One region of the Xanthomonas sp. NCPPB 901 genome, then DNA from elsewhere that is predicted to be linked to it. Evidence: predicted binding sites of a transcription regulator. Region 1 holds the regulator's gene; each other region holds the start of a gene.
The links. Region 1 encodes HrcA, which represses chaperone genes, less so after heat shock. Its sites were predicted from a motif close to TTNGCACTCNNNNNNNNNGAGTGCNAA; they were not measured.
Positions count from the first base shown of each region.

Region 2: a site for HrcA is predicted at 6,246-6,272, ahead of rpoH (RNA polymerase sigma factor RpoH). Genes of this name have one in related genera too.
Region 3: a site for HrcA is predicted at 6,756-6,782, ahead of AC1PME_RS19275 (co-chaperone GroES). Genes of this name have one in related genera too.

Region 1 covers NZ_CM161511.1:2,165,956-2,176,159, forward strand. The annotation lists gene AC1PME_RS08955 (outer membrane protein assembly factor BamE) at 1-191, opposite strand, end outside; gene fur (ferric iron uptake transcriptional regulator) at 295-717, shown strand; gene recN (DNA repair protein RecN) at 1,291-2,958, opposite strand; gene hrcA (heat-inducible transcriptional repressor HrcA) at 3,070-4,128, shown strand; gene grpE (nucleotide exchange factor GrpE) at 4,298-4,819, shown strand; gene dnaK (molecular chaperone DnaK) at 4,966-6,894, shown strand; gene dnaJ (molecular chaperone DnaJ) at 7,045-8,175, shown strand; gene pdxY (pyridoxal kinase) at 8,560-9,477, shown strand; gene AC1PME_RS08995 (prephenate dehydrogenase) at 9,474-10,204, shown strand, end outside.
Region 2 covers NZ_CM161511.1:740,726-750,929, reverse strand. The annotation lists partial or broken gene AC1PME_RS03155 (VanW family protein) at 172-1,904, opposite strand; gene AC1PME_RS03150 (NAD(P)/FAD-dependent oxidoreductase) at 2,102-3,397, shown strand; partial or broken gene AC1PME_RS03145 (TRIC cation channel family protein) at 3,401-3,655, shown strand; gene AC1PME_RS03140 (helix-turn-helix domain-containing protein) at 3,740-4,345, opposite strand; gene AC1PME_RS03135 (hypothetical protein) at 4,373-4,582, opposite strand; gene AC1PME_RS03130 (hypothetical protein) at 4,742-5,254, opposite strand; gene rpoH (RNA polymerase sigma factor RpoH) at 5,357-6,235, opposite strand; gene ung (uracil-DNA glycosylase) at 6,453-7,184, opposite strand; gene AC1PME_RS03115 (response regulator) at 7,210-8,052, opposite strand; gene ftsX (permease-like cell division protein FtsX) at 8,060-9,004, opposite strand; gene ftsE (cell division ATP-binding protein FtsE) at 9,001-9,687, opposite strand; gene rhlB (ATP-dependent RNA helicase RhlB) at 9,761-10,204, opposite strand, start outside.
Region 3 covers NZ_CM161511.1:4,533,107-4,543,310, forward strand. The annotation lists gene AC1PME_RS19260 (3-deoxy-7-phosphoheptulonate synthase) at 1-477, opposite strand, end outside; gene AC1PME_RS19265 (TonB-dependent receptor plug domain-containing protein) at 815-3,730, opposite strand; gene groL (chaperonin GroEL) at 4,626-6,272, opposite strand; gene AC1PME_RS19275 (co-chaperone GroES) at 6,419-6,706, opposite strand; gene AC1PME_RS19280 (endonuclease) at 6,987-8,759, shown strand; gene cutA (divalent-cation tolerance protein CutA) at 8,909-9,241, shown strand; gene AC1PME_RS19290 (protein-disulfide reductase DsbD family protein) at 9,246-10,204, shown strand, end outside.

The sequences.
Region 1 (10,204 bases):
TGCGCGTGGAACGGGTCCGGAATCGAGGGGGTGCCCAGCAGCGCGTTGACCTGCTGCTTGCTCTGCCCGACCTTGAGCTGCTCCACGGCCGATGGCTCGATCAGATTGCCCTGGTAGATGGGCTGCTTGTAAATGATGCCGCAGCCAGCGGTGGACAGGGCAACAGCGGCGACCAGCAGGAGATTGCGCATCGGGGACAGGGCTGAATGAAATCGCGTCGATGATACACTCCCGGCGACCGCCGCGACCCATTCCCAGGCAGCTGGCGATAAACCAGCTATGAACGGAGACGCCATGGAATCCCACGATCTGCGCAAAGTCGGCCTGAAGGTCACGCACCCCCGGATGCGCATCCTCGAGCTGCTGGAGCAGAAATCGGCGCGGCACCACATGACCGCCGAGGAGATCTACCGGCAGCTGCTGGACCACGGCGACGAGATCGGCCTGGCCACGGTGTACCGGGTGCTGACCCAGTTCGAGGCGGCCGGGCTGGTGCTCAAGCACAACTTCGAGGGCGGCCAGGCGGTGTACGAACTGGACCGCGGCGGCCACCACGACCACATGGTGGACGTGGACACCGGCAAGATCATCGAGTTCGAAAGCGCGGAAATCGAGGAATTGCAGCGCAAGATCGCCGCCGATCACGGCTACGAACTGGAAGAGCATTCCCTGGTGCTGTACGTGCGCAGCAAGCGCCCGAGCGGCAAGAAGGGGTAGTCCTGGCGGCCGGGTGCGCCCGGCCAGCCGGTGCGCCACCGGCGCGGGAGATGTGCTGGGGCTTCGCCGACGGACCCTCACCCCAACCCCTCTCCCGGGGGGGAGAGGGGCTTTGGTGCCGCTCGACGGATGGCTTGGTGCACAACGCCGACCTCATGCCGCGGCGATACCGGCTCGGCAGCGGCGCGCATGCGTGGCCTTGGGGTCTGAGCGGACTTGGCGGACTGTCGGCTCGCGGCTGAGGCCGCTCTAATCGCTACGGGGCACTCGGCATCCCGCTTCATTGCGGCGGAAGCAGGCGATGAGAGGTGCCCTTCAGTCGCGATGCGCCGTGCCGGTCAACCCGCTGGTCGGGGAAAAGCGTCGGGACTGAAGTCCCTCCCACAAGGTGCCCGCTGGGTGTGCCCCTGGCGCAAGCCGTAGGAGCGGCTTCAGCCGCGACCTCGCATGCCGATCACCTCCGTCGCAGCCAGGCCGGAGAGAGATGTCTGACTAGCCGGTGCAGCGTCTCCAGGCCGGCGCTAGGGGCAGGGCGCCAGCCGGCGCCTAGCGGCGCCGTCGGCCCCCCGTGTCTCACCCGGCGCTGAGCAGCAGCCGCTTGGCCGCCGCGCGGGCTTCCTTGCTGACCTCGACCCCGCCCAGCATCCGTGCCAGTTCTTCCTCGCGCTGGCGCGGCGCCAGCAGTTCCACCGAGCTCTGGGTCATGCCTTCGACCGGTGCCTTGCTGACCCGGTAGTGGGCATGGCCCTGCGCTGCGACCTGCGGCAGGTGGGTCACGCACAGCACCTGGCGCTGCTCGCCGAGCGCGCGCAGTTTCTTGCCGACGATGTCGGCGACGGCGCCGCCGATGCCCGAGTCCACTTCGTCGAAGACCATGGTCGGCACCGCGTCCAGGCCCAGCGCGGCGACCTCGATCGCCAGCGAGATGCGCGACAGTTCGCCGCCGGAGGCGACCTTGCGCAGGGCGCGCGGCGGCTGCCCGGCGTTGGCGGCGACCAGGAACTCGACCCGCTCGGCGCCGGCCGGGTCCGGCCGTTCGCTCTCGTGCGGCTCGAGCTGGATCAGGAAGCGGCCGCCGCCCATGCCCAGTTCGCCGATCAGGGCGGTGGTGTCGCGCGACAGCGCCTGCGCGCCGCGCTCGCGGGTGGCGGTCAGCGCGGCCGCGGCGTCGCGCCAGGCCTGAGTGGCCTGGGCGATCTCGGCGTCGAGCACGTCGAGCCGTTCGCCGGCGCCGCGCAGGCTCTCCACTTCGGCCAGCAGCGCGTCGCGGTGCCCGGCCAGTGCGTCCACCCCGATCCGGTGCTTGCGCGCCAGGTCGTGCAGGCGGCCGAGTTTGCGTTCCATCTCATCGAACTGCGCGGGGTCGGCATCCAGGTCGTCGCGGACCCGGTCAATCAGCGCCAGCGCTTCCTCCAACTGGATGCCGGCGCTGTCGATCAGCGCCTGCACCTCGGCCAGGCGCGGGTCGTACTCGCCGACCTTGCCGAGTTCGTGGCGGGTCTGCTGCAACAGGTCCAGCACGGCCGGCGTCTCGTCGCCGTTGAGTCGTTGCGCCGCACCCTCGCAGGCGCCGATCAGCGCGGCGGCGTGGGCCTGGCGGCGGTGGTTGGCGTCCAGGGCGGCGATCGCCGCCGGATCCAGATCCTCGCGCTGCAGTTCGGCCAGTTGGTGCTGCAGGAAGCCGATGCGGTCGCTGACGTCGCCCTGCGCCAGCAGGGTCTCGCGCTCGCTCAGCAGGCCCTGCCAGCGGGCGGCGGCGGCGCGCACCGCGGCGCGTTCGGCCTCGTTGCGGGCGTAGGCGTCGAGCAGGCCGAGCTGGCTGCCGCGCGAGAGCAGGGCCTGGTGTTCGTGCTGGCCATGGATCTCGACCAGGTGGCCGGCCAGCTCGGCCAGTTGCGACAGGGTCACCGGGCGCCCGTTGATCCAGGCGCGGGAGCCGCCGTCGGCGCGGATCACCCGGCGCAGCTGGCAGTGGTCCTCGTCGTCGAGTTCGTTCTCGCGCAGCCAGGCGCGCGCCGGGGCGCTGTCGGGCAGCGCGAACTCGGCCGACAGTTCGGCGCGGTCGGCGCCGTGGCGGACCACGCCGCTGTCGGCGCGCAGCCCGGACAGGAAGCCGAGCGCGTCCACCATCAGCGACTTGCCGGCGCCGGTTTCGCCGGACACCACGGTCATGCCTGGGCCGAATTCCAGTTCGGTGCCGCGTACGACGGCGAAATCCTTGATCGAGAGGTGTCTGAGCATGGGGTCTGCATCCGGGGCCGCGCAACGCTAGCATGCGCGGGTAGGTGGGCCAATGACTTGCCAAGCCGGCGTGCAGACATTATCTAAGGACCAGTCTCACGGGGTGATTCCATGCGTGCTTCTCCGGTCCATTCCGCCCTCGATCCGCGTTCCCGGCAACTGCTGCGCACGCTGATCTCGCGCTACATCCGCGACGGCGAGCCGGTCGGCTCGCAGACCCTGGCCCGCCATGCCGGGCTGGACGTGAGCCCGGCGACGATCCGCAACATCCTGGCCGACCTGGAGGACGCCGGGCTGCTCAGCTCGCCGCACACCTCGGCCGGGCGCGTGCCCACCGCCACCGGCTACCGCGTGTTCGTCGACAGCCTGGTGCAGATGCGCCCGCCGGCCGAGGGCGAGGTGGCGCGGCTGCGCGCGGAAATGGCCAATGCCGCCGGCACCCAGGCGCTGCTGGGCAGCGCCTCGGAACTGCTGTCGGCCATGACCCACTTCGTCGGCGTGGTCAGCGCGCCCAAGCGCGAGCAGTTCGCGTTCCGGCACATCGACTTCGTGCCGCTGGACGCGCGGCGGGTGCTGGCGATCCTGGTGTTCGCCGACAACGAGGTGCAGAACCGGGTCATCGAGCCGCGCAAGGCCTACGAACCGGCCGAGCTGGAGCGGGTGGCCAACTATCTGAACCGCCATTTCGCCGGGCGGGCGCTGGCCGACATCCGCGCCAGCCTGCTGCGCGACCTGCGCCATGCGCGCGACGAGATGGAGCAACTGCTGGCGCACAGCGTCGAGCTGGCCGAGCAGGCGCTGGCCCCGGCCGGCGACGACGTGGTGCTGGCCGGGCAGACCAAGCTGATGGGCGTGCAGGACCTGTCGGACCTGGAGCGGCTGCGCGAACTGTTCGAGGTCTTCGCCAGCAAGCGCGAGATCCTGCAACTGCTCGAGCGCACCATCCGCGCCCCGGGCGTGCGCATCTTCATCGGCGAGGAGACCGGCATGGTGCCGCTGAAGAGCGTGTCGCTGGTGACCGCCCCGTACATGGCCGGCGGCCAGGTGCTGGGCGTGCTCGGGGTGATCGGCCCCAAGCGCATGGACTACGACCGCGTCATCCCCCTGGTGCAGACCGCCGCCGACGTCCTCGGCGCCTGCCTGGACCCGGCCCCGCCCAGCGACCGCTGACACGCTTCGTGACGCGCCACGGTGCCATCCGCCAGCCCGCGATCCAGCCGCGGCTCGCCATTCCCCATTCCCGATTCCCCATTCCCGGCACTCAGGCGTCTTGAATCCGCCCCGGACGCCCACATAGGTGGTCGGGTAAGGCGGGACGCACCCCGCCAGGGACACGGACATGACGCAAGAGCACCCCGAATTCGATTCCGAACACCTCACCGAGGCGCAGCAGCCCTCGACCGATCCGCTGCAGGCGGAAGTGGAGACGCTGCGCAGCGAGCTGGCGCTGGTCAAGGCCGACGTCCTGCGCGAGCGGGCCGACCTGGAGAACCAGCGCAAGCGCATCGCCCGCGACGTGGAGCAGGCGCGCAAGTTCGCCAACGAGCGCCTGCTCGGCGACCTGTTGCCGGTGTTCGACAGTCTGGACGCGGGGCTGGCCGCGGCCGGCAGCGAGCCCAGCCCGCTGCGCGACGGCCTGGAGCTGACCTACAAGCAGTTGCTGAAGGTCGCCGCCGACAACGGCCTGACCCTGCTGGACCCGACCGGGCAGCTGTTCAACCCGGACCACCACCAGGCGATCAGCCAGGCCGAGGCCGAGGGCGTCGCCCCGGGCCACGTGATCCAGGTGTTCCAGAAGGGCTACCTGCTCAACGAGCGCCTGCTGCGCCCGGCGCTGGTCGTGGTCGCCAAGCACGACTGAGCGGGGCCGCCCGCCCGCGCCTGAACCCGGCGCGGCATGAGTGGAACGCTAATTTGCGGCGATGGCTTGAATGACCTGCGGCCATCCCTATATCCGAATCAGATCCCGGCACTGGCCGGAAACACGACCTTTCAGGAGTCATCGCAATGGGCAAGATCATCGGCATCGACCTGGGCACCACCAACTCGTGCGTGGCGATCATGGACGGCGGCAAGGCGCGCGTCATCGAGAATTCCGAGGGTGACCGCACCACGCCTTCGATCGTCGCCTACACCAAGGACGGCGAAGTGCTGGTGGGCGCCTCGGCCAAGCGCCAGGCCGTCACCAACCCCAAGAACACCTTCTACGCGGTCAAGCGCCTGATCGGCCGCAAGTTCACCGACGCCGAAGTGCAGAAGGACATCGGCCTGGTGCCGTACGGCATTGTCCAGCACGACAACGGCGACGCCTGGGTGGCCACCGCCGACGGCCGCAAGCTGGCGCCGCAGGAAATCTCCGCGCAGGTGCTGGAGAAGATGAAGAAGACCGCCGAGGCGTTCCTGGGCGAGACCGTCACCGAGGCGGTCATCACCGTGCCGGCGTACTTCAACGACAGCCAGCGCCAGGCGACCAAGGACGCCGGCCGCATCGCCGGCCTGGACGTCAAGCGCATCATCAACGAGCCGACCGCCGCGGCGCTGGCCTACGGCCTGGACAAGGCCCAGGGCGGCGACCGCAAGATCGCGGTGTACGACCTGGGCGGCGGCACCTTCGACGTGTCGATCATCGAGATCGCCAACGTCGACGGCGAGAAGCAGTTCGAAGTGCTGGCCACCAACGGCGACACCTTCCTGGGCGGCGAAGACTTCGACAAGCGCGTCATCGACTACCTCGTCGAAGAGTTCAACAAGGACCAGGGCATCGACCTGCGCAAGGATCCGCTGGCGCTGCAGCGCCTGAAGGACGCCGCCGAGCGCGCCAAGATCGAACTGTCGTCCTCGCAGCAGACCGAGGTCAACCTGCCATACGTCACCGCCGACGCGTCGGGCCCGAAGCACCTCAACATCAAGCTGACCCGGGCCAAGCTCGAGGCGCTGGTGGAGGACCTGGTCAAGCGCACCATCGACCCGTGCCGCACCGCGCTGAACGACGCCGGCCTGCGCGCCAGCGACATCACCGAGGTGATCCTGGTCGGTGGCCAGACCCGCATGCCGAAGGTGCAGCAGGCCGTGGCCGAGTTCTTCGGCAAGGAACCGCGCAAGGACGTCAACCCGGACGAGGCCGTGGCGCTGGGCGCCGCGATCCAGGGCGGCGTGCTGGCCGGCGACGTCAAGGACGTGCTGCTGCTCGACGTGACCCCGCTGAGCCTGGGCATCGAGACCCTGGGCGGCGTGTTCACCAAGATCATCGAGAAGAACACCACCATCCCGACCAAGGCCTCGCAGGTGTTCTCCACCGCCGAGGACAACCAGTCGGCGGTGACCGTGCACGTGCTGCAGGGCGAGCGCGAGCAGGCCCGCTTCAACAAGTCGCTGGCCAAGTTCGACCTGTCCGGCATCGAGCCGGCGCCGCGCGGCCTGCCGCAGGTGGAGGTGTCCTTCGACATCGACGCCAACGGCATCCTGCACGTGTCGGCCAAGGACAAGAAGACCAACAAGGAACAGAAGGTCGAGATCAAGGCCGGTTCCGGCCTGTCGGACGACGAGATCCAGCGGATGGTCGCCGACGCGGAAGCCAACCGCGAGGAAGACAAGAAGTTCCACGAGCTGGTGCAGGCGCGCAACCAGGCCGACGGCCTGATCCACGCCACCCGCAGCGCGATCACCGAGCACGGCAGCAAGGTCGGCGGTGACGTGATCGGCAAGGTCGAGTCGGCGCTGGCGGATCTGGAAACCGCGATGAAGGGCGACGACAAGGGCCAGATCGAGGCCAAGACCAAGGCGCTGGAAGAGGCCGGTCAGTCGCTGTACGCGGCCGCGGCCGCCGGCGAGCAGCAGCCGGGTGGCAACGCCGGCGGCGGCGCGCACGCCTCGGCCCCGTCCGACGACGTGGTGGACGCCGAGTTCACCGAGGTCAAGGACGACAAGAAGGCGTGACCCAGCTGTAGGGAATCGGTTTTCGAAGGAGCGGTGCTCAGGCTCCGCTCCTTCGCCGTTTAAGGTTCCCGGTTTCAACGCCGCTATGACGTATCGCCAAAGGATGCCCGTTTTGAACCATTCCCCATTCTCCACCGCCTATTCCCAGCTATGAGCAAACGCGACTATTACGAAGTGCTGGGTGTGGCCCGCACCGCCAGCGACGACGAGCTGAAGAAGGCCTATCGCCGTTGCGCGATGAAGTACCACCCGGACCGCAATCCCGGCGACCAAGCTGCCGAGGCCGCGTTCAAGGAATGCAAGGAAGCCTACGAGGTGCTGTCCGACGGCAACCGCCGGCGCATGTACGACGCGCACGGCCACGCCGCGTTCGAGCACGGGATGGGCGGCATGGGCGGCGGTCCCGGCGGCCCGGACATGGGCGATATCTTCGGCGACATCTTCGGCAACATCTTCGGCGGGGCCGGCGGTGGCGGGCGTGCGCCGCGGCGTGGCGCCGACATCGGCTACGTGCTGGAGCTGGACCTGGAGGAGGCGGTGGCCGGCACCGAGCGCCGCATCGAGATTCCGACCCTGAGCGAGTGCGAGCACTGCCACGGCAGCGGCTCGGAGGACGGCAAGGTCGAGACCTGCGGCACCTGCCACGGGCGCGGCCAGGTGCGCATCCAGCGCGGCATCTTCGCCATGCAGCAGACCTGCCCGCATTGCGCCGGTCGCGGCCAGATCGTGCAGAACCCGTGCGGCGTGTGCCGCGGCGCCGGGCGCGTGGAAGAGACCAAGGTGCTGTCGGTGAAGATTCCCGCCGGCGTCGACAACGGCGACCGCATCCGCCTGTCGGGCGAGGGCGAGGCCGGTCCGGCCGGTACCCCGCCGGGCGATCTGTACGTGGAAGTGCGGGTGCGCGAGCATGCGATCTTCCAGCGCGACGGCGACGATCTGCACTGCGAGGTGCCGATCCGCATCTCGCAGGCGGCCCTGGGCGACACCGTGCGCGTGGCCACCCTGGGCGGCGAGGCGGAGATCCGCATTCCCGCCGAGACCCAGACCGGCAAGCTGTTCCGCCTGCGCGGCAAGGGCGTGCGCTCGGTGCGCAGCCGCAGCGAAGGCGACCTGTACTGCCGGGTGGTGGTGGAGACGCCGATCAACCTCACCGCCGACCAGCGCAAGCTGCTGGAGCAGTTCGAATCCACCTTCACCGGCGAGGACGCGCGCAAGCATTCGCCGAAGTCGGCGACTTTCATCGATGGGGTGAAGGGGTTCTGGGATCGGATGACGTCGTAAGGCTGGGAGTCGGGATTCGGGATTTGGGGTTCGGGATGGCCAGCCTGCGGCTGGAGAAAGCCGGGATTCGGGATTTTCCGGGCGTTGCCGGTTGCCGCAAGGCTTTTTGTGGGAGGGGCTTCAGCCCCGACGCGTTGTCGGTAAGGCGTCGCGGCTGAAGCCGCTCCTACGACGGCAGGCGCGATGCGCGTGGAACCCCACGCACCTGCAATCCCACATCGCCCAGCCGAGCCGCAATCGGCGGAGAAGACGGAGCAACGTAGGAGCGGCTTCAGCCGCGACGCGTTCTTGTCGACGCGCGCATGCGGTCGTTATTGCTGAAAGCCGCGCAACACCGCGCCTGCGCGCCTCTGGGCGTGCTTGCGCTGGCGCTACACTACGGCGATGAACGCAGCCGACGCCTCCGCAGACAGTCATCTCATCCATGGCCGCCGCCAGCGGCCCGACGGGCCGACGCCGGTCGATGTCATTTCCGTGCAGTCGCAACTCGTCTACGGCCACGCCGGCAACAGCGCGGCGGTGCCGCCGTTGCGCGCGCTGGGCCTGCGCGTGGCCGAAATCCCGACCACGCTGCTGAGCAATGCGCCGTTCTACGCTACGCTGCGCGGCAAGGTGCTGCCGTCGGACTGGTTCGCCGACCTGCTGCTCGGCGCCAGCGAGCGCGGCCTGCCGCAACGCGCGCGCATGCTGGTCTCCGGCTACTTCGGCAGCGTCGGCAATGGCGCGGCCTTCGCCGACTGGCTCGACGCCACGCTGCCGCAGTGCCCGACGCTGCGCTACTGCCTGGACCCGGTGATCGGCGATACGCACACCGGTCCCTACGTGGAGCCGGGCCTGGAAGCGATCTTCGCCGAGCGCCTGTTGCCGCATGCATGGCTGGTGACGCCGAACGCGTTCGAACTCGGCCGCCTGACCGGCATGCCGGCGCTGGCCCAGGACGAGGCGATCGCCGCGGCGCGGGTGTTGCTGGCGCGCGGGCCGCAGTGGGTGCTCGCGCACAGCGTCGGCGGCGATGCCGGGCAACTGGTGACGCTGGCGGTGAGCCGCGACGCGGTCTACCGCTGGTGTTCGCCGTTGCTGCCGGTGGACGTGGCCGGCACCGGCGATGTGCTGATGGCGCTGCTGGTGGCGTTCCTGTTGCGCGGCGAGGCGTTCGAGGCGGCGATCGGCCGCGCCATCGCCGGCGTGCATGCGGCGCTGGAGGCGACCCTGGCCGCGGACGTGGAGGAACTGGACGTGCTGGCGGCGGCGCCGGCGGCGCTGGCCACCCCGCTGCGCTTCGTCGCCGAGCGCCTGGCGTGAGCCTGCGCCCGGTCGTCGGCATCGTCGGCAGCGCCGGTGCCTACGGGCGCTGGCTGGGCCGTTTCTTCCGCGAGCGCATGCAGCTGGAGGTGGTCGGCCACGATCCGGCCGACCCGCAGTCGCTGGCGCCGGAGGCGCTGCTGCAACAGGCACAGGTGCTGATCTTCTCCGCTCCGATCCGCCACACCCCGACGTTGATCGGCGACTACGTGCGGCGCGCCGCCGGCCGCGAGCGCGGCCAGCTGTGGCTGGACGTCACCTCGGTCAAGGCCGGACCGGTGGCGGCGATGCTGGCCTCGCAGGCGGAAGTGGCCGGGCTGCACCCGATGACCGCGCCGCCCAAGTCGCCCACGCTCAAGGGCCGCGTGCTGGTGGTGTGCGAGGCGCGCGTGGCGCAGTGGCAGCCCTGGCTGCAGCAGATGTGCGCGGCGCTGGAAGGCGAGTGCGTGCGCACCACGCCCGAGCACCACGACCGGGTGATGGCGTTGGTGCAGGCGATGGTCCACGCCACGCACCTGGCCCAGGCGGGCGTGCTGCGCGCGCATGCGCCGGCGCTGGGGCCGTTGCAGGCCTTGCTGCCGTACCGCTCGGCCTCGTTCGAGCTGGATACCGCGATCATCGCGCGCATCCTGGCCCTGAATCCTGCCATCTACGAGGACATCCAGTTCGGCAATCCGCATGTCGGCGACGTGCTGGACGGCTTGATCGCGCAACTGTCGCGGCTGCG
Region 2 (10,204 bases), 1.4 Mb from region 1:
AGTAACGCCGCGTCGCGGCTGAAGCCGCTCCTAGGAGCTAATGGCGTGGATTGCCAGCCCGCCGCAGGGGTTGCTTCAAGGTTGTCTGAAAGCCGCTTTGAACGAACAGCGCGGCGACGTGGCGAAGCAGAGGCCGGTCCTGCAGGTGGCCGCAACGCCCTCGTGTTTCGCTCAACCCGCCAGTCCCAATGCGTCGACCAACTGTGCGCGCAGCGTGGCGCTGTCGCCGGCCTCCACGCAGCGCCACGCGCCAGCGTCCGCGGCCAGGCCGCAGGCGGCGGTGGCGATCACCGGCTTGCCCAACGCCAGGGCCAGCAACAGCCCGCGCGGCTGCTGTTCGATCCAGGCCGGCAGCAGCACCAGCGTCGCCGCGCGCACGCCTTCCGCCATCGAGGCGACCCGCTGCACCTCGACGCCGCTCCAGAAGTCCGGCGTTTCCTGCGCGCCGGGCGGCAGCAGCAACAGCACCGGCAGGCCGCGCAGTGCCTCGCGCAGTTCGTAGGCGCCCTTGCGCGCCAGCGCCGAGGCGGCCAACAGCACCCGCGGCACGGTATCCGTGGTGGCGGCCGCAGGCTCCGCCGCGACCGCCGGGAGCGCCGGCCGTTGCCATTCCAGTGCGAGACCGCGACCGCCGGCCAGTGCCAGCAGTTCGCGGTGCGGCGTGATCCAGTGCCGCGCCTGCGCCAGCGCCACGCGCTCGGCCTCGACCAGCACCGGATCGGCGCGGAAATCGCGCAGGGTGGGACTGTGCGGATGCCGCTGCGCGGCCACGTCCAGGCGCGCCTGCAGCAGGTGCATCGGCAAGGCGGTCATGCACACGTCCCAATGCCGGCCCTGCAGTTCGCCCGCCATCCACAGCTCCGGCAACAGGCTCTGCGGCACCACCAGGTCGACGTCGCGCGCACCCAGCCGGCGCCGCAGCGCCTGCAGGCGGATGCGCTGCGCGCGCTGGCGCGCCTGCGGCAGCGGCATGCCGCGCCACAGCCACCAGCGCCGCATCAGCGCCGCATGCAAGGCCGCGACGCTGGTGCGCGGCAGCGCCAGCACGCGATCGCCGGACTGCTGCCGGCGCCGGCGGTCCTCGGCGAACTCCGGCCAGTCCTCGTCGACCAGCCAGGTGCGGTGCAGGCCGTCGGCCACCGCCGGCACATGGCGATGGCAGGCGCTGCGGCCGCAGCGGGTGCAGTCGTTGGCGGTGTCGACGCTGGCCGGCGCCGTGCGTCGCTGCGGCGGCGGCAACGGCAACGCTGCCGGCACCGCGCTGCCGCCGCGGATGCGCACGTGCAACGCCTCGCCGTCCAGCCACACCTCCAGCCGCCACGGCGCAGCCGCGCGCAGGCGCAGGTCCACGTAGTTCCAGAACACCACCGCGTCGCGGTCGCGTTCGGCCAGCGAGCCGGGAATCACCTGGCTGTGGCGATGCCGCTCGACGATCTCCAGGCCCTGCCGCAGCGCCGCGTCGTAGATCGCATTGGACAACTGGCACAGGCCGCCGCCGATCGACGGCACCAGGCAGCCTTCGCGCAGTCGCGGCCGACGACGAAACCGCGGCGACGGGTGGCGCGGCCGAGCTGGCGCCAGAAACCGAAGGTCGCCCCGGCCGGCACCTCCACGCCGTGCAGCGCACGCGCGGCCAGGCGCAGGTTGTGGATCTTGCCGGCCACCAACTGCGGCGCGGTCTCCTCGCTGGCGGGCCACAGCGCGGTGACTGATTCGGCGCACGCGCCATCGACGATCGCCAGGCCGCCATCGCGGCGATGCCGGCGTGGTCCATCGCGCAGATCGCGCAGCGCGCGGCGCAACTGCAGCGCGCGGGTCTTGGCCCAGAACAGCAGGCTGCGCCAACGCGACGGCAGCGGCGCCTGCGGCGACGCCGACGCGCGCGGCTTCACTGTCGCTGGCATGACCGTGCGTCCTCCGTGTCGCTGTCCGCGCTTGGCATCGCGCTACTATACGGACATGCAGGTCCGGCCCTCGACGATCGCGCAGCGCCTCGCTGGCAGCGCGCGTTCCGGCGAATCGGTGCGCCGCGCGACCGCGACGCGACCGCCGCCACGCCGATACCGGACGCCTCCTCTCCCCTCCCCCTCTGGAGTCCTGCATGGACAACACGCGCGTGCCGCACCTGATCGTGGTCGGCGGCGGCTTCGCCGGCTTGTGGGCCACCCGCGCCCTGGCCAAGACGCCGTTGCGCATCACCCTGATCGACCGCCGCAACCATCACCTGTTCCAGCCGCTGCTGTACCAGGTCGCCACCGCGGGCTTGTCGGCGCCGGACATCGCCGCGCCGCTGCGGCAGATCCTGCGCCGCCAGGACAACGTCGAAGTGCGCCTGGGCGAAGTCGTCCACGTCGACAAGCAGGCCCGGCAGGTACGCCTGGCCGACGGCCACGTCCTGGACTACGACTACCTGCTGATCGCCACCGGCGCCACCCACGCGTATTTCGGCCACGACGACTGGGCCGCGCACGCGCCGGGGCTGAAGACCCTGGACGATGCCTTGCAGTTGCGCCGGCACCTGCTGCTGGCGTTCGAGCGCGCCGAAGCCGAAACCGATCCGGCCGCACGCGCGGCCTGGCTCAGCTTCGCCATCGTCGGCGGCGGCCCCACCGGCGTCGAACTGGCCGGCACCCTGGCCGAGATCGCCCGGCACACGCTCAAGCACGAGTTCCGCCGCATCGACCCGGCCGAGGCGCGGGTGCGGCTGATCGAGGCCGGCCCGCGGGTGCTGTCCTCGTTCCCCGAACGCCTCTCGGCCAAGGCGCAGAAGCAGTTGGAAAAGCTCGGCGTGGAAGTGCTGACCGGGGTGCCGGTCGCCGACATCGACGCCAGCGGCTACCGCCTCGGCAGCACCTTCGTGCCGGCACGCACCGTCGTCTGGGCCGCCGGCGTCGCCGCCTCGCCGTTGGCGAAGACGCTGCAGACGCCGCTGGACCGCAGCGGCCGCGTGCAGGTACAGCCGGACCTGAGCGTGCCCGGCCATCCGGAGCTGTTCGTCGCCGGCGATCTGGCCGCGGTGCAGCAGGCCGACGGCCGCCCGGTCCCCGGCGTGGCACCGGCCGCCAAGCAGATGGGCCGGCATGTCGCCGAGACCCTGCGCCGGCGGCTGCGCGGCGACAGCGCCAGCGTGCCGTTCCGCTATGCCGACTACGGCAACCTGGCCACCATCGGGCGCATGGCGGCGATCGTGCACCTGGGCCGGCTGCAGCTCTCCGGCGTGCTGGCCTGGTGGTTCTGGCTGGCCGCGCACGTGTTCTTCCTGATCGGCTTCCGCAACCGCGTGGTGGTGCTGCTCAACTGGGCCTGGGCGTACTGGAGCTATCAGCGCGCCGCGCGGATCATCCTCGGCGACGCGCCCGCCGCGGAGGAGCACCCGGCGCCAGCCGCGGACGGGTGACACTGCATGGCCGGGCTGCCGGCCTTCGACCGCCAGCACACGGTCGAGCGCCTGCGCGATCCGCTGCGGATCTTCGACGCGATGGGCCTGGCGCTGTTCGCGGTCTACGGCACCGGCAAGGCGCTGGCGTTCGGCCTGGGACCGGTCAACGCGCCCCTGCTGGGCAGGCTCGGCGGCATTGGCGGCGGCATCGTCCGCAACCTGCTGCTGGCGCGCATGCCGGTGGTGCTGCAGGCCGACATGTACGCGGCGGCGGCACGAGTCAGCCGGCAGCGTGGCCGGCCAACCGCCTTCGCGACTGCCACGCGCCATCCCGGCCGATGCGCGGGACGCCTGTGCGCCTCAACCGTAGTTGAGTTCGCCGGCATAGCGCATCACCAGATACAGCAGTGCCGGCGTGGCGCCGGGATTGCGGTAGGCGTGCGCCTGATCGGCGCGGAACTGGATCGCGTCGCCGGCCTGCAGCGCATGGGTCTGTCCGCCGACCTCGATCTCCACGCTGCCGGCGTTGACCACCAGGTTCTCCTCGGTGCCGGCCGCATGCGCGGCCGCGCGCTCGACGGCGCCGGGCAGCAGGCGGATCTCGTAGAACTCCACCGCATGCGCGCCGAGGAACGGAAACAACGCGCGCGAGACATAGCCGCCGTCGGCCGAAACCAGTTGCTTGGCGTCGCAGGCACGCAGCACGGTCGCCTGCCGCACGGGGTCGCCGTGCAGCAGTTCGGTCAACGGCACCTCCAGCGAATCGGCGATCCGCAGCAGCAGCTTCAAGGTCGGTGCGCTGCGGCCCTGTTCGATCTGCCACAGCATCGCGCGGCTGACCCCGGACGCCTTGGCCAGCACCTCCAGCGACAACTGGCGCTGCTTGCGCAGTTGCGCCAGGCGCTGCGCGACCAGGGCGCCCAGGTCGCCCGGATCGACAGGGCTGGCGTCATCGACCGCCGACATCGCACCCCCGCGCTGCGAGGTCCGCCGTCAGCCGCGGCGCCCCGCCACGCGCACGCCGTGCAGCGCCGCCGCGGCGCTCGGCTGCGCCGGGCGGAACACCGCCACCTGCACCGTGCCGCTGCCCGGATGCACCCACAGGAACGCGCGGCGCCGGCTGTCCTGCCCGCAATCGCGCAGCGCCTTGCGGCGGCGGTAGTCCGCGACGTCGTAGACGGGGGCGATGGCGTGAGCACTCATGGGACGAACCGGTGGCTGCGATGGACGTCCCCACTCTGCCGCCCGCGTGCGCCGGCAGGGAAACAACCGCTGCGCATAGCGATATAACCGCATCCAACAAAACGGAGGCGCGTTCAAGATAACGGAAATTTTTCCTTTGGAATCATTGACTTGAAACGCTCATGACTTATCGGCATGATCCCATAGCGAAAGGCGATTTCGCCCTTCCCCCGACCGGAGACCTGTCATGAACACCGCAATGAACATGATGCCGATGAACACCATGCAGATGCCCGGCATGTCCTCGATGCCGATGGCGACGATGATGCCGATGATGTGCCACATGGATTGCTCCATGACCGCCGAAGGCATGATGTGCGTGATGAAGCCGGCCGAAGGCAGCTCGATGGAGATGCTCAAGGACTGCTGCGACATGATGACGTCGATGATGGCCTGCGGCACCCCGTGCGGCATGATGTGCGGCAACATGCCGATGATGGCCTGCTGCGGCATGCCGATGATGCCGAAGATGACCTGCACGATGGAATCGCGGGGCATGGTCTGCATGATGATGCCGACCGGCATGATGAGCATGGACATGCTCAAGATGTGCTGCGAGAGCATGAACCGCATGATGGGCTGCGGCATGCCGATGACCATGATGTGCGGCACCATGCCGATGATGGTCTGCATGCACTGACCCTGGATCGCGCCGCCCCCCCAAAAAAAACGGCCCATGCGGGCCGTTTTTTTGTCTCCCGGCACGATCGTCCGGGCGCTTGCGGGGAACGGGCATCACGCCACGAACAACGCCTTCATCTTCTTCAGCGCATTGGCCTCGATCTGGCGGATGCGCTCGGCCGAGACGCCGTACTCGTCGGCCAGCTCCTGCAGGGTGATCTTGCTGTCGGCATCCAGCCAGCGGCGCTTGATGATGTCGCGCGAGCGCGCATCCAGTTCCGCCAGGCCTTCGCGCAGCAGCTGCAGCTGGTTGTCCTCGCTGTCGGCGCGCTCGTAGGCCTGCGAGGGATCTTCCTCGTTGGCCATCAGATACGCGGCCGGCGACGGCGGCGCGTGGTCGTCGTCCTCGTCGGACGGCGCGTCGAAGCCGATGTCGCGGCCGGACAGGCGCGACTCCATCTCCAGCACCTCGCGCTCGGACACGTTGAGGTCCTTGGCCACCGCGGTGACCTCGGCCGCGTTCATCCAGCCCAGGCGGGTCTTGGACTTGCGCAGGTTGAAGAACAGCTTGCGCTGCGCCTTGGTCGTGGCGACCTTGACGATGCGCCAGTTCTTCAGGATGTACTCGTGCATCTCGGCACGGATCCAGTGCACCGCGAAGCTGACCAGGCGCACGCCCATGTCCGGGTCGAAGCGCTTGACCGCCTTCATCAGGCCGATGTTGCCTTCCTGGATCAGGTCGCCCAGCGGCAGGCCGTAGCCGTTGTAGCCGCGGGCCACGTGCACCACGAAGCGCAGGTGGGAATGGACCAGTTCGCGTGCCGCGTCCAGGTCTGCCTGGTCGCGATACCGCACCGCCAGTGCGTGTTCCTCGTCGGACGTCAGCACCGGGATCTGGTGCACGGCGCCGATGTAGGCATCCAGCGAACCGAGCGGACTGGGGATCGGGAGGTTGTTGGCAACCAATGCGTTGGAAGTGAGAGTCTGGCTCATAGGGCTCATCTTAGCAGTCTACTAATTGGACTGCTGGGTACAGTAAAAAGTTCCTGTGTTCTGTTTATGCAACATTCGAATCAGGAATGACACTGCATCACAAGCCATCGGAACAATCAGGATCCGCAGCGATCCCGAGATTTGACCCCCAACATAGCACCCGGTTCGCCAAAATGGCGTCCATGCCGGGTGACACCGCCGCCCGTCCAACCGGCGTTCAGGCGCCGCGCAGCGCCGCCTCCAGCTCCGCGCGCGGCGGCAGGCTCCAGTCGATCGGGGTGGCGCCGCGCCGCCGCAGGTACTCGTTGGCCGCGGAGAAATGCTTGCAGCCGAGGAAACCGCGGTGCGCCGACAGCGGCGAGGGGTGCGGGGCCTTGAGCACGCGGTGGCGGCGGGTGTCGATGACCTTGCCCTTGGCCTGGGCGTAGCTGCCCCAGAGCAGGAACACCAGGCCCTCGCGCTCGCGGTTGAGGGTCTCCACGACGTGGTCGGTGAAGCCCTCCCAGCCCTTGCCCTGGTGCGCGCCGGCGCGGCCTTCCTCCACCGTCAGCACCGCGTTGAGCAGCAGCACCCCGCGCTGCGCCCACGGCAGCAGGCAGCCGTGGTCGGGACGGCGGATGCCCAGGTCGTCCTCGATCTCCTTGTAGATGTTTAGCAGCGACGGCGGCACCGGCACCCCGGGCAGCACCGAGAAGCACAGCCCGTGCGCCTGGCCGTAGCCGTGGTACGGGTCCTGGCCGAGGATCACCACCTCCACCCGTTCGAACGGGGTGGCATCGAAGGCGGCGAAGATCTGTCGCCCGGGCGGGAACACGCGGGCGCCGGCGGCCTTGCGCTGGCGCAGGAACGCCGCCAGCTCGCGCATCTCCGGGCGCAGCAGCCAGTCGCCGACCCGCGCCTTCCACGACGGTTCCAGCTGGATCCGGTTCTCTTCTTCGTTGTTGCTCATTGCGTCCAGGCTCGGTGCATCGGGTTCAGAAGGTCACGGCGATCTCGTCGAGCCGGGCCAGGCGCAACTGGAACAGCACCTTGGTGACCAGCAGGCGCTCTTCGATCGGTTTCTGCACCAGATCGTTGGCGCCGGCGCGCAGCAGCTCGGACTGGGTGTGCGGGTTGCTGTCGCCGGTCATCACCAGCACCGGCATGCGCCGCTTGCCGTAGGCGAAGTCCACGCGGATGCGCTGGACCACGTCGCGGCCGTTGAGTTCGCCCTTGAGGGTGACGTCGGTCAGCACCAGGTCGATGCGGCGGGTGGTGCGGCCCAGCGACTCGGCGGTGAGCAGCGCGAACGCGTCCTCGGCGCTGAGCACGTGCACCACGTGCAGCTGCTGGCGTTCGAGCATGCGCTTGGTCGCCTCGGCCACCACCCGGCTGTCCTCGACATAGAGGACGGTGGCGCCGGCCACCGGCTGCGGCTGCACGTAGCCGCGGATGAACGTGGCCAGCGCCTCGTGGCCGAGCGCCTTGTCGAAGTAGTCGGTGACGTACTCGGTGAAACGGCGCTCGACCAGGTGCTGCTGGGCGTCGCCGGAAACCACGATCACCGGCACATAGACCTGGCCAACGGCGTCGCGCACGCTGCGCGCCAGGGTCAGGCCGTCGCCGTCGGGCAGCCCCAGCGAGGTGGTGACCAGGTCGACCGGGCCGGCCTCCAGCGCGGCGCGCGCCTCGGCGATGCTGGCACAGCCAACCACGGTCACGTCGGGCAGTTCGCGGTGCAGCACGTCGGCGATCAGCTTGCGCACCAGCTTGGAGCCATCGACCACCATCACCCGCGGGGCGGCGCTGATCAGATGCTTGAGCTCGTGCCCGGCCATGCGCGCCTCAGGTGTCGGTGGGCCGCGTCTGGCGCAGGAAGTGGCCGGTCACCAGCCAGGCGCCGAGCCAGCCCAGCAGCAGGGTGCCGAGCAGCACCAGCCCGGCGTGCAGCGCGTCCAGCCCGTGCAGCACGAAATGGCTGCCGTAGCTGTCGGCCAGCGCCGCCAGCGGCTGGCCCAGGGCCATCCCGGAGGCGGCGAGCAGGCCCAGCGCCAGCACCCCGGCGCCGAAGCCGTACCAGGCGCCCAGGTACAGGAACGGGCGGCGGATGAAGCCGTCGCTGGCGCCGAGCAGTTGCAGCACGCCGATCTCCTCGCGCCGCGACTGGATGTCCAGGCGCACGGTGTTGCCGACCACCAGCACCGCACCGGCGCCGAGCAGCAGCGACAGCACCTGCACCAGGCGTTCGCCGAAATGCAGCCAGCCGTCCAGGCGCTTGCGCCACAGCGCGTCGTGCTGGACCAGGTCGGCCTGCGGCAGCGCGGTCAGCGCGATCGCCAGCGGGGTGTCGTCGGCCGCGGCCGGGGTGACGATCAGCAGCGTCGGCAGCGGATTGTCCTGCAGCGCATCCAGCGCCTCGCCTAGGCCGGCGCTGTCGCGCAGCTCGGCCATGCCCTCGGCGGGCGTGCGCAGCGTCACCGCGGCCACGTCGCCACGGCCGCGCAGGGTCTGCGCCAGCGCCTGCGCCGCGGCGGCGTCGACGTCGGCCTTCAGGAACACGTTGATGTCGCGCGACTGCTGCACGCTGCCGGCGAACTGCTTGAGGTTGTCCAGGGCGATCGACAGGCCCAGCGGCAGGGTCAGCGCCAGCGCCATCACCGCCATGGTCAGCAGCGTCGCCCACGGCTTGCGCATGGCGCGGCCGAGGCTGTAGACGATGCTGTGCAGGTGGTGGTCCCACCACACGCCCAGCCGCGAGGGCGCCGCGGCGCCGGCATTGCGCGCGCTCATTCGGCCAGGTCCTGCGGCGAGATGTCGTCGACCAGGCGGCCGTGGTCCAGGATCAGCACGCGCTTGCGCATCTGCTTGAGCAACGCCAGGTCGTGGCTGACCACCAGCACGCTGGTGCCGCGCGCCGGCAGTTCGGCGAACAGTTGCATGATCTCGGCGGCCAGGGTCGGGTCGAGGTTGCCGGTGGGTTCGTCGGCGACCAGCAGCCGCGGCTCGCCGACCATCGCCCGGGCGATGCCGACGCGCTGCTGCTCGCCGGCCGACAGCTGCGAGGGCAATGCCTTCTCGCGGTGGCCCAGGCCCATGCGCTCGAGCACCGAGCGCACGCGCTTGCCGATCTCGGCACGGCGGGTGCCGCGCAGGATCAGCGGCAACGCCACGTTCTCGGCGATGCTGCGGTCGGTGAGCAGGCGGTGGTCCTGGTAGACCACGCCGACCTCGCGCCGGTGCAGCGGCACGCGGCGGCCGCGCACCTTCAGCAGGTTGCGCTCGCCGAACAGCACGGCGCCGCGCGAGGGCCGCTCGCTCAGGTGGATCAGCTTGAGCAGGGTGCTCTTGCCGGCACCGGAGTGGCCGGTGACGAACAGCATCTCGCCCTCCTCGACCTCGAAGCTGACGTCCACCAGCGCCGCGTGGCCACCGGCGTACTGTTTGCTGACATTGTCGAACCGCAGAACGCTCATCCGGCGATTATGCCGGAGCGGCCCGGGTATTCGTCCACCGCGCGCGTCGCACGCGGCGGACGGCCGGCCCGGATCAGGAGCTGGAGACCAGCGAGCGCAGCTTGCGGCCCAGGCGGGTCAGGAACGAATCGTTGGTCGCCGCCGCACCGCGCTCGGCCTGGCGCGCGGCCTTGACCGGGGTGGCCACGACCTGCACCGGCCGGGCCGGGGCCGCGGTCGCCGGCGCGGCGCTGCCGTTGCCGGCCTGCACGCCCTCGGCGCCTTCCAGCGGACGCCCGCCGCGACGGCGGCGGCGCTTGCGCGGCGCACGCTCGCCCTCGACCGCAGGCGCGGCGCCCTCGGCCGGCGCAGCACGCGGCGGCTTGGGGGCCGGCGCTGGCGCAGCGGCGGCCGGCGCGGTGCCGTCCGCGGCAACAGCCGCGGCGTCGGCCGGGCGCGGCGTGCGCGGACGCCGCGGCTTGCCGTCGGCGCTGCGCGACTCGCCACGGCCGCCCGGGCCGCTGCGGCCGCCGCCGGG
Region 3 (10,204 bases), 2.4 Mb from region 1:
CCAGGCCACCAGGTCGGCGATGTACTGCGGCGAGATGATGTCGAGGAATTCCACGCCCGCGGGCAGGCCCAGGCGGTTGATGTCGCGCAGCAGGCCGCGCGCCAGGCGCAGGCCCTTGTTGATGTCGAAGCTGCCGTCGAGGTTGGGGTCGTTGATCAGGCCCTTCCAGCCGACCGTGGTGCGCGGCTTCTCGAAGTACACCCGCATCACGATCTCCAGCGCATCGCCGTAGGTCTCGCGCAGCGGGCGCAGGCGCTGCGCGTACTCCATCGCCGCGACCGGGTCGTGGATCGAGCAAGGGCCGATCACCACCGCCAGGCGGTCGTCGCGGCCGTGCAGGATCTCGTGCAGCGCCGCGCGCGAGGCGGCGACGGTCTGCGAGGCCTCCTCGTCGCAGGGCAGCAGCGCCAGCAACTGGGAGGGCGGGGTCAGCGGTTCGATCTTGCGGATGCGCAGATCGTCGGTATGCGGGGCCATGGGTGTCTCTCGTGGGGGCTTGGGTGGGGCCAGGGCCGGCGGCATGAAAAAAGCCGCCAGGTTCGCTGGCGGCTTTCGGGATTGCGGCTGAAGTGTCCTTCAGGGTGAACGCGATCCTTCCTCCGCCAGCGGCATCGGAAAACCGTAGTACCAAAAGTAAAAGCTGCGGCAGGAAGCGTTCATGGGACGTAGTGATAACACAGGGTTTGCGGCGGCGCCACAGTTGCATTGGCAACTTGTGGAGCCGGGAATGGGGAATCGGGAATGGGGAATCGGAAAAAGCAGCGCCACCGCTCCGCTTTCGATTCCCCAGTCCCGACTCCCGATTCCCCGCCCCTCAGAAATCCAGCACGTACTCCGCCGCCACCTCGCGCCCGATCGCGTCGTACAGGGTGGTGTTGTAGAACTGGTAGCCGTAGTAGCGCTCCTTGTTGTCGTAGCCGACGGTGTTGAGCACGTTGTTGATGTACAGGTTGACCTTCATCTTCGGGGCGATGCGGTAGCCGGCGGTGAGGTTCCAGTACAGCGCCGGGCCGACGCGGCCGAAGTAGCGGGTGGTGCTCTGGCCGAAGTGGCGGTTGCCGCTGTCGGTGACGCGGCAGGCGTCGGAGGGACTGGGCTGGTAGCCGTCGTCGAAACGGGTGCAGGTGCCCCAGTTCACCGCCTGGGTGGAGCCGAAGCGCTTGGCGTACACGGTCAGGTCCAGCGGGCCGCCGTTCTCCCAGTGCACGCTGCCGCGCAGCTTGCTGCGGATCTTCTGATCGCGCAGGTTCTTGTCGTCGTCGGTGCGGTAGGTCTGCTCGTGGTAGCCGATCAGGTTGTTGTAATCCAGCGCGATGCTGAAGTTGCCCCAGCGCGCGGTGTTGAGGCGGTACTTCAACGAGGCGTCGACGCCGGACACGTGCATCTGCGCGATGTTGATCGGCCCCTGCTCGATGCCGGTGACGCGGCCGGCGGCATCGCGCGACACGCGCGAAAGGATGCGCGCGCAGTACTCGGCACCGCCGGGATTGACCCATACGCCGCCGGCGGTGGTCAGGCCGGTGCGGCAGCCGGCTTCGGCGCTGAGCACCTCGTCGCGGTTGAGGTCCTTGATCATGTCCTGCAGCCGGATCCGGTAGTAGTCGGCGGTCAGCGACAGGCCCTCGGCGATGTCCCAGACGAAGCCGGCGGTGACCGAGCGGCCGTGCTCCGATTCCAGGTCAGGCGTGCCGCGGCGATTGACCTGCATCAGGTAGAACACGTCGCTGTTCTCGGCGCTGCAGCCGCCGGTGAGGTAGTAGCCCTTCTGGATGCAGCGGTACTGGTCGATCACGGTCTGCTCGGTGGAACTGGGTTCGCCGAGCACGTAGTGCATGTCCGGGGCGCGGAAACTGGTGGCGACGCTGCCGCGCAACAGCAGCGTGCTCAGCGGCCGCCACTCCAGGCCGGCGCTCCAGGTGGTGTCGCGCTGCGTGCCGATCGCCGCGCCCAGGTCGCTGCCGTAGGCGCGGTAGTCGCCGTAGCGGTCGTGGCGCGCGGCCAGGCTGGCGTTGAGCGAGGACAGCAGCGGCACGTCGAACTCGATCCCGCCGGAATAGCGCAGGCGCTCGCCGCCGCCGTAGTCGACCACGTCCAGCGGATAGCAGGTGTTGGCGCAGGGGTCCGGCGCCAGCCGGTAGCCCTGCTTGGCGACTTCGCCGACCGCGGCGAACTTGATCGGCCCGGCCCAGCCCTGCAGCAGCTCGCCGGTGATGTTGGCGCTGGCCTGGTTGACCCAGGAATCGGCGCGGTTGTGCGCCTTCACCGCCAGGTCGTTGTACTGCGCGCCGGTTAGCGGCTGGTACCAACGGGCTTCGTCCAGGTCGTAGATCGGCGTGCCGTCGGCGGTGCTGCCCAGCTGCGGGCCCAGGAAGTAGGCGGTGGCCTTCTGCGTGTCCACGGTGCGCACGTATTCGTCCACGGTGTAGCGCGCGCGGCCCACCGCCAGCTCCCAATCGAAGCGATCGGCGAGGCGGCCCTTGAGGCCGGCGCTCAGGTCCCAGGACAGTTCCTTGGTGGTGTTGGCCAGGTTCTTCCAGCCGCCGGATTCGAAACGGGTCAACTGGCGGATCGCGTACAGGTCGCGGTCACTGCCGGTGTCGTGGAACGGGCCGAGGTAGACGTAGGGCGGGTCGTAGGTCCAGTAGCCGAGGCTCTTGGTCGTGGACAGCGTGCTCCAGGCCTGCACGCCGTTGTCGAAATCGAAGGTGCCGTACAGGTAGGCCGAGCCGCTGTCGCCGCCGCTGGCGGCCAGCCAGTCGGCGTAGTCGTGGGCCATGCCGCAGTAGCCGCCGAGGTTGCGCACGGTGTCGCTGTTGTAGTTGTAGCTCAGCCGCTGCGCGTCGATGAACTGGCCGCCGAAACGCGCGCAGGTGCCGCTGGGCGGCGCCAGCCGCTGGCTGTTGCCGGCGTCGACCAGGCTCAGCCCGGTGAACGGATTGAAGCCGTACTTGCGCGCCTGCGCGGTCCAGTTGCTGTAGGACTCGTCGTCCTGATCGTCCATCTTCGGCCGCCCGCCGACCGAGAGCGGATCGCGACGGGTCCACTGCAGTGCATAGGTCAGGTTCCACTTGTCGCCGCTGCGGCCGCCGACCCAGGACAGGTCGACCACGTCGCGCCCGCCGGCGGTGGCGGTGCCGCCGCGCAGGCGCACCTGGTTGCCTTCATAGCCCTGCTTGAGGATCACGTTGATGACCCCGGCGACCGCGTCCGAGCCGTAGATCGCCGAGGCGCCGCCGGTGAGGATCTCGATGCGTTCCACCGCCGCGGAGGGAATGTTGGCGTAGTTGGCGAAGTTGCTCTCGCCGGCGTAGGGCTGCGGGTAGTCGGCCACGCGGTGGCCGTTGACCAGCAGTAGCGTGCGCCCGGGACCGAGGTCGCGCAGACTCACCGGCGAGGCGTTGGGCGTGTGCGAGCCATACTTGGTGTCGGCCTCGACGCTGCCCTGCTGGTTGAGCGTGCTGAGCACGTCGTAGACGGTGAGGAAGCCTTCCTGCTGGATCTGCTGCGCGCTGATCGTCAGTACCGGTTCTGCGCCCTCCACGTCCGAGCGCTTGATCCGCGAACCGGTCACCACGACCTGGCCCAGGTCGGTGGCGGCGGCCTTGGGCGCGGCGGTGTCGGCGTCTGCGGTCTGCGCGCGCGCCTCGGGCGCGCCATGCAGCGCCAGCACGATGCCGAACGCGAGGGTGGTGAGTGGGCGAAGTGGCATGCGATGTCCCCGGCAGCGGATGGAAGCAGCGCCGTGCGAACACGACGTGCGGCGTCCTCTTCGTTGCGCCGCCCACGACCGTGCCGCGCATGCCGCAGGCACGCGCCGCCCTGCGCCGGCCGCGACGCACAGAAGAAGACGAACATGCGGACATGCAGATCCCCCTGCACGCCCGTGCGTCCTAACCTGCATGGCGCTGAAAACCCTGTCAACACGCGGCCACCCCGCACCTGTAGACGATTGCGCGTTGTGCACGATTCGCCGCGCAGCGCGCCGATTGCCGCCGCATCGCCATCGTGGACAGCGCCAGGAGCAGCAGATCCGGCGGAGCTGCAGGTGGGCGATGAGACGCTGCGCCCGCGTCGCAATGGCGTGCCCCTCTCCACCGGGAGGTTGGGTGGAGGCGTCCGGCGCGCAGCGTCTCGCGGTGCTGGGGTACACGGCGCGACGCGTGCATCCTCATCCCCCTAGCGGGGCTCTGTCGCCTGGCGCGCCTGTGCCGCGCCTCAGTCGGGGAGATCGCACGAGTGCGGCGGCAGGCAGCGTCCAATGACGCGCGTTGCTGCTTGCCGCAGCTCGGCGAGACACGCCGTTGTCCTCGCAGGAGCGGCTTCAGCCGCGACGGGCATTGCCGGTAACGCTTCACCGCGGCTGCAGCCGCTCCTGCAACATGGTTCCCTCGTCCTTGCCGAAGTGCTCCACAGACGCTCGCCAAGCAGGTTCTGCGGCGTCACGGCAAGCGGATGCGCCGCGGCGTTGGCCCAGGCGCGCGAACGCGCGGACGAGCGCATCGGCATGCCACCGCGATGACCGTCACGCGGTGCGGTCGCCACCGGCGCGCACGCAAAAAAAGAGCCCCGCATCGCTGCGGGGCTCCTTTCGACTGCGTGGAACAGGTCGGCCGTGGCCGGCTGGATCAGAAATCCATGCCGCCCATGCCGCCCATGCCGCCACCCATGCCGCCCGGGGCGGCCGGCTCTTCCTTCTTCGGGGCCTCGGCCACCATCGCTTCGGTGGTGATCATCAGGCCGGCGATCGAGGCGGCGTTCTGCAGCGCCGAACGGGTCACCTTGGTCGGATCCAGGATGCCGAACTCGACCATGTCGCCGAACTCGCCGTTGGCGGCGTTGTAGCCGAAGTTGCCGCTGCCTTCCTTGACCTTGTTCAGGATCACGGACGGCTCTTCGCCGGCGTTGGTGACGATCTCGCGCAGCGGCGCTTCCATCGCGCGCAGCGCGATCTGGATGCCGTGGGTCTGATCTTCATTGGCGCCCTTCAGCTCGCCGATCGCGCTCAGCGCGCGCACCAGCGCCACGCCGCCGCCCGGGACCACGCCTTCTTCCACCGCCGCACGGGTCGCGTGCAGGGCGTCTTCGACGCGCGCCTTCTTTTCCTTCATCTCGATCTCGGTCGAGGCACCGACCTTGATCACCGCCACGCCGCCGGCCAGCTTGGCCACGCGCTCCTGCAGCTTCTCGCGGTCGTAGTCCGAAGAGGTCTCTTCGATCTGCGCCTTGATCTGCTTGATGCGCGACTCGATCGCCGAGGTGTCGCCGGCGCCGTCGATGATGGTGGTGTTCTCCTTGGAGACCTGCACCTTCTTGGCGCGGCCCAGGTCCTTGATGGTCGCCTTCTCCAGCGCCAGGCCCACTTCCTCGGAGATCACGGTGCCGCCGGTCAGCACGGCCATGTCTTCCAGCATCGCCTTGCGACGGTCGCCGAAGCCCGGGGCCTTGACCGCCACGACCTTGACGATGCCGCGGATGGTGTTGACCACCAGGGTCGCCAGCGCCTCGCCTTCCACTTCCTCGGCGACGATCAGCAGCGGCTTGCCGGCCTTGGCCACGCCTTCCAGCACCGGCAGCAGGTCACGCACGTTGGAGATCTTCTTGTCGTGCAGCAGCACGAACGGGTCGTCCAGGTCGGCCTGCTGGCTCTGCTGGTTGTTGATGAAGTACGGCGACAGGTAGCCGCGGTCGAACTGCATGCCCTCGACCACGTCCAGCTCGTTCTCCAGGCCCGAGCCTTCCTCGACCGTGATCACGCCTTCCTTGCCGACCTTCTTCATCGCGTCGGCGATGATGTTGCCGATCGACTCGTCGGAGTTGGCGGAGATGGTGCCGACCTGGGCGATGGCCTTGTCGTCGGCGGTGGGCTTGCTGATCTTCTTCAGCTCGGCCACGGCGGCCACGACGGCCTTGTCGATGCCGCGCTTGAGGTCCATCGGGTTCATGCCGGCGGCGACCGCCTTGGAACCTTCGCGGATCAGCGCCTGCGCCAGCACGGTGGCGGTGGTGGTGCCGTCACCGGCGTTGTCGGAGGTCTTGGAGGCGACTTCCTTCACCATCTGCGCGCCCATGTTCTCGAACTTGTCGGCCAGTTCGATTTCCTTGGCGACGGAGACGCCGTCCTTGGTGATGGTCGGGGCGCCGAAGCTCTTCTCGAGCACGACGTTGCGGCCCTTCGGGCCCAGGGTGGCCTTGACGGCATTGGCGAGGATGTTGACGCCGCGCACCATGCGCGAACGGGCGTCTTCACCGAAACGGATATCTTTGGCAGCCATGTTGAGTTACCTCGGGAATAGGGAATGGAGAACAGGGAATAGGCAGATCAAGAGCGGGCGGTCGGGATGGACGGAAATCGCGGGCGACGAAGGCGCCTGACCGATTCCCGATTCACCATTCCCGATTCCCGCGATCGGCGGCGCTGTTAGCCGACGATCGCCAGAACGTCGTCTTCGCGCAGCACCTTGTACTCGACGCCTTCGGCCTTGTAGCTGGAACCGGCGTACTGGCCGTAGATGACCTTGTCGCCGACCTTCAGCGCCGGGGCGCGCACGCTGCCGTTGTCCAGCGGCTTGCCGGCGCCGACGGCCACGACTTCACCCTTGGTGGACTTTTCCTTGGCCGAATCCGGGATCACGATGCCGCCGGCGGAGATTTCGTCGGCTTCGATCGGCTTGACTACGACGCGGTCGTGAAGCGGCTTGATGCTCATTGAGAGAGACCTCTTAAGTGATTGATTGGTCTAGGAAAGGCCGGCGATGTTAGCACTCGCCCATGACGACTGCCAGCAACGCTCGCGAAAAAACCCGGTAAGGCCGGGATGCGCCTGATGTAGTGCCGCGGCGGGCGCTTTCAAGGGCCGGCGGCAAAAAATTTTTGCCGGCGGCGTGCGCGGCGTTCCAAGCAGTGACCGAATCCCGTCACAGTGTCACAGAGTCGGGCTAGGCTGGGCGCGGACCCAGGGGGGGATCCATCACCAAAAGGAGTTGTCGATGAAGCCATCCGCCGTTGCGTTGCCGCTGGCCTGCCTGCTCGCCCTTGCCGGGTCGGCCCAGGCCGCCGTATTCATCAACGAATTGCATTACGACGATGCCACCGCCGCCGGCGACACCGGCGAAGGTGTGGAGATCGTCGCCACCGCCGGGGAGAGCCTGAGCGGCTACCGCGTCTACCTGTACAACGGCAGCAACCCGAGCGCGGCCACCGTCTACGCCAACAGCGCGGTGCCGGCCGGCAACCTGGTCAGCTGCGGCGGACAGGTGCGCATCGCCACCGTCGGCTATGCCAGCAACGGCATCCAGAACGGGCCCAACGACGGCCTGGCGCTGGTCGACGGCAACGGCAAGGTGGTGCAGTTCCTCAGCTACGAGGGCGCCATCACCGGCAGCGGCGGTCCCGCCGCGGGGATGACCAGCCAGAACCTGCCGGTCAGCGAGAGCAACAGCACCGCGGCCGGCACCTCGCTGCAACTGCGCGGCAACGGCAGCGCCGCGGCCGATTTCAGCTGGGCCGCCAGCGCCGCCAATACCTTCGGCGCCTGCAACAACGGCCAGACCTTCGCCGGCGGCAGCAGCAACGCCGCGCCGACGGTGACCGCCACCACCCCGACCCAGGGCGCCACCGACTTCCCCGCCGCCGGCGACCTGGCGGTGACCTTCAGCGAGGCGGTGAGCCTGGCCAGCGGCGCGTTCGGCCTGAGCTGCCAGCAGTCCGGCAGCGTGGCGCTGAGCTACCCCAGCAGCGGCACCCAGTTCACGCTGTCCACCAACACCGCGCTGAAGGCCGGCGAGAGCTGCACCCTGAGCATCGTCGCCGCGCGCGTGAGCGATGCCGACGGCGCGCATCCGGCGCAGGACCGCAGCGTCGCCTTCAACGTGGCCAGCGGCTCGGGCGGCGGCAGCGGCGCCGGCACCTACTACTCGCACGTCAACACCTCCAGCCCCAGCCAGTTGCGCTGCTCGCTGCACGAGACGATCAAGGGCCACACCGTCTATCCGTACAGCAGCAGCTCCGGCACCGACACCTGGGCCATCCTGGAGATCGCCGACGAGGATCCGAACAACAGCCAGCGCGTCCTCGACGCCTACCGCAACCGCAGCTACGCCAAGGGCAGCGACCGCGCCGGCAGCGGCAGCGGCCTGAAGTACAACCGCGAGCACAGCTGGCCGAACTCGCTGGGCTTCGGCACCGCCACCGGCGACAAGGGCCTGCCCTACGCGCCGTACACCGACACCCACATGCTGTACCTGACCGACGCCACCTGGAACGCCGACCGCGGCAACAAGCCCTACGCCAAGTGCGACAGCAACTGCGGCGAGCGCGCCACCGAGGCCAACGCCGGCTTCGGCGGCGGCAGCGGCCGCTACCCGGGCAATTCCAACTGGGTGCGCACCCCGGACGGCAACAGCGGCACCTTCGAGGTGTGGGACCACCGCAAGGGCGACATGGCGCGTGCGGTGATGTACATGGCGATCCGTTATGAAGGCGGGGTGGATGCCAAGACCGGGCAGTCCGAGCCGGACCTGGAGCTGACCGACGACCGCAGCAAGATCGTCAAGACCTCGTCCTCGCCCGCCTACATGGGCCTGCTGTCGACCCTGATCGCGTGGAGCCAGCAGGATCCGCCGGACGACGCCGAGCGTGCCCGCAACGAGGTGATCTACAGCTTCCAGGGCAACCGCAACCCGTTCATCGACCACCCCGAGTGGGCGACCTCGTCACTGTTCACCTCGGCCAAGCCGGCCAGCTGCCAGTTGGTCAACTGAGCCGTGTTGCCCCGCCCGCTGCGTTTGCAGCGGGCGGGAATTCGGGATGACCAGCCTGCGGCTGCTGAAAGCCGGGATTGGGAATTGGCCGCGAGCGGCCACGGCCGGCGCCGCCAAAGCGGGGCCGGCATCCCTATACTGTCGGCCGCATGTCCGCGCCCGCCCTCCGCTTGCTGCTCAGCACCTGCCCCGATGCGGCCAGCGCCGCGCGGATCGCCCAGGCCTTGGTCGACGAGCGCCTGGCCGCCTGCGTCAGCCGCCTGCCCGGCGTGCAGTCCACCTATCGCTGGCAAGGCACGGTGGAACAGGGCGAGGAAGTGCTGCTGCTGATCAAGACCGCCGCCGACCGCCTGCCTGCCCTGCAGCAGCGACTGTGTGCGCTGCACCCCTATGAAGTCCCCGAACTGGTCGAACTCGAGGTCGCCGGCGGCCTGCCGGCCTACCTGCAGTGGGTCCATGCCGAAACCCGTGAGGAACCGTAAACCGATGACCCTGCTGCACCGCCTCGCCGCCCTGTGCCTGCTGGCCGTGGCCGCCTTCCCCGCCCTGGCGATCAGCGAAAAGGACTTGCTGCCGGTGGACCAGGCCTTCGCGCTCAGCGCGCAGGCGCCCGAACGCGGCCGCATCGCGCTGCACTGGGACATCGCCAAGGGCTATTACCTGTATCGGCACCGCATCGCGGTGAAGGTGATCGGCGGCTTCAAGCCCAACCCGACCCTGCAGTTGCCGGCCGGCCACAAGAAGACCGACCCGTACTTCGGCGAAGTGGAGACCTACCGCGACGCACTGAACGCGGTGCAGAGCGGCGTCGCCGATCCCGGTACCAGCCGCGTGCAGCTCGAGGTGCGTTACCAGGGCTGCGCCGATGCCGGCGTGTGCTACCCGCCGCAGAAGCGCCTGCTGGAGGTGACCCTGCCGGCCGCAACCGCCACCGCCACTGCCGCCGCCGATCCGGCGCTGCCGCCGCCGGCCGCGACGGGCGGGCTGCCGGGCAGCGGCCCGGGCGCGGGCACCGGCGCCAAGCCGCTGTTCGGTCCCGGCGCCGGTGCCGCCGCGGTGCAGGGCCTGCCGCTGCCGTCGGACCAGGCGTTCCAGTTCGAAGCCATCGTCGGCGACGGCAATACCCTGCTGCTGCGCTTCACCCCGGCGCCGGGCTACTACCTGTATCGCGACCGCACCGCGCTGGCGCTGGAAGGCGCGCCCGGCATCCGCACCGGCATGCCGCGCTGGCCCAAGGGCAGCTCGCACCAGGACGAACACTTCGGCAACGTGGTGGTGTACTTCGACCAGGCCGAAGTCACCGTGCCGCTGCAGCGCCAGCGCGCCGATGCCGCCGCCGCGACCCTGGTGGCGACCTTCCAGGGCTGCCAGACCGACGGCATCTGCTATCCGCCGATGACCCGGCGGGTGAAGCTGGCGCTGCCCAAGGGCACCGTCACCCCGGC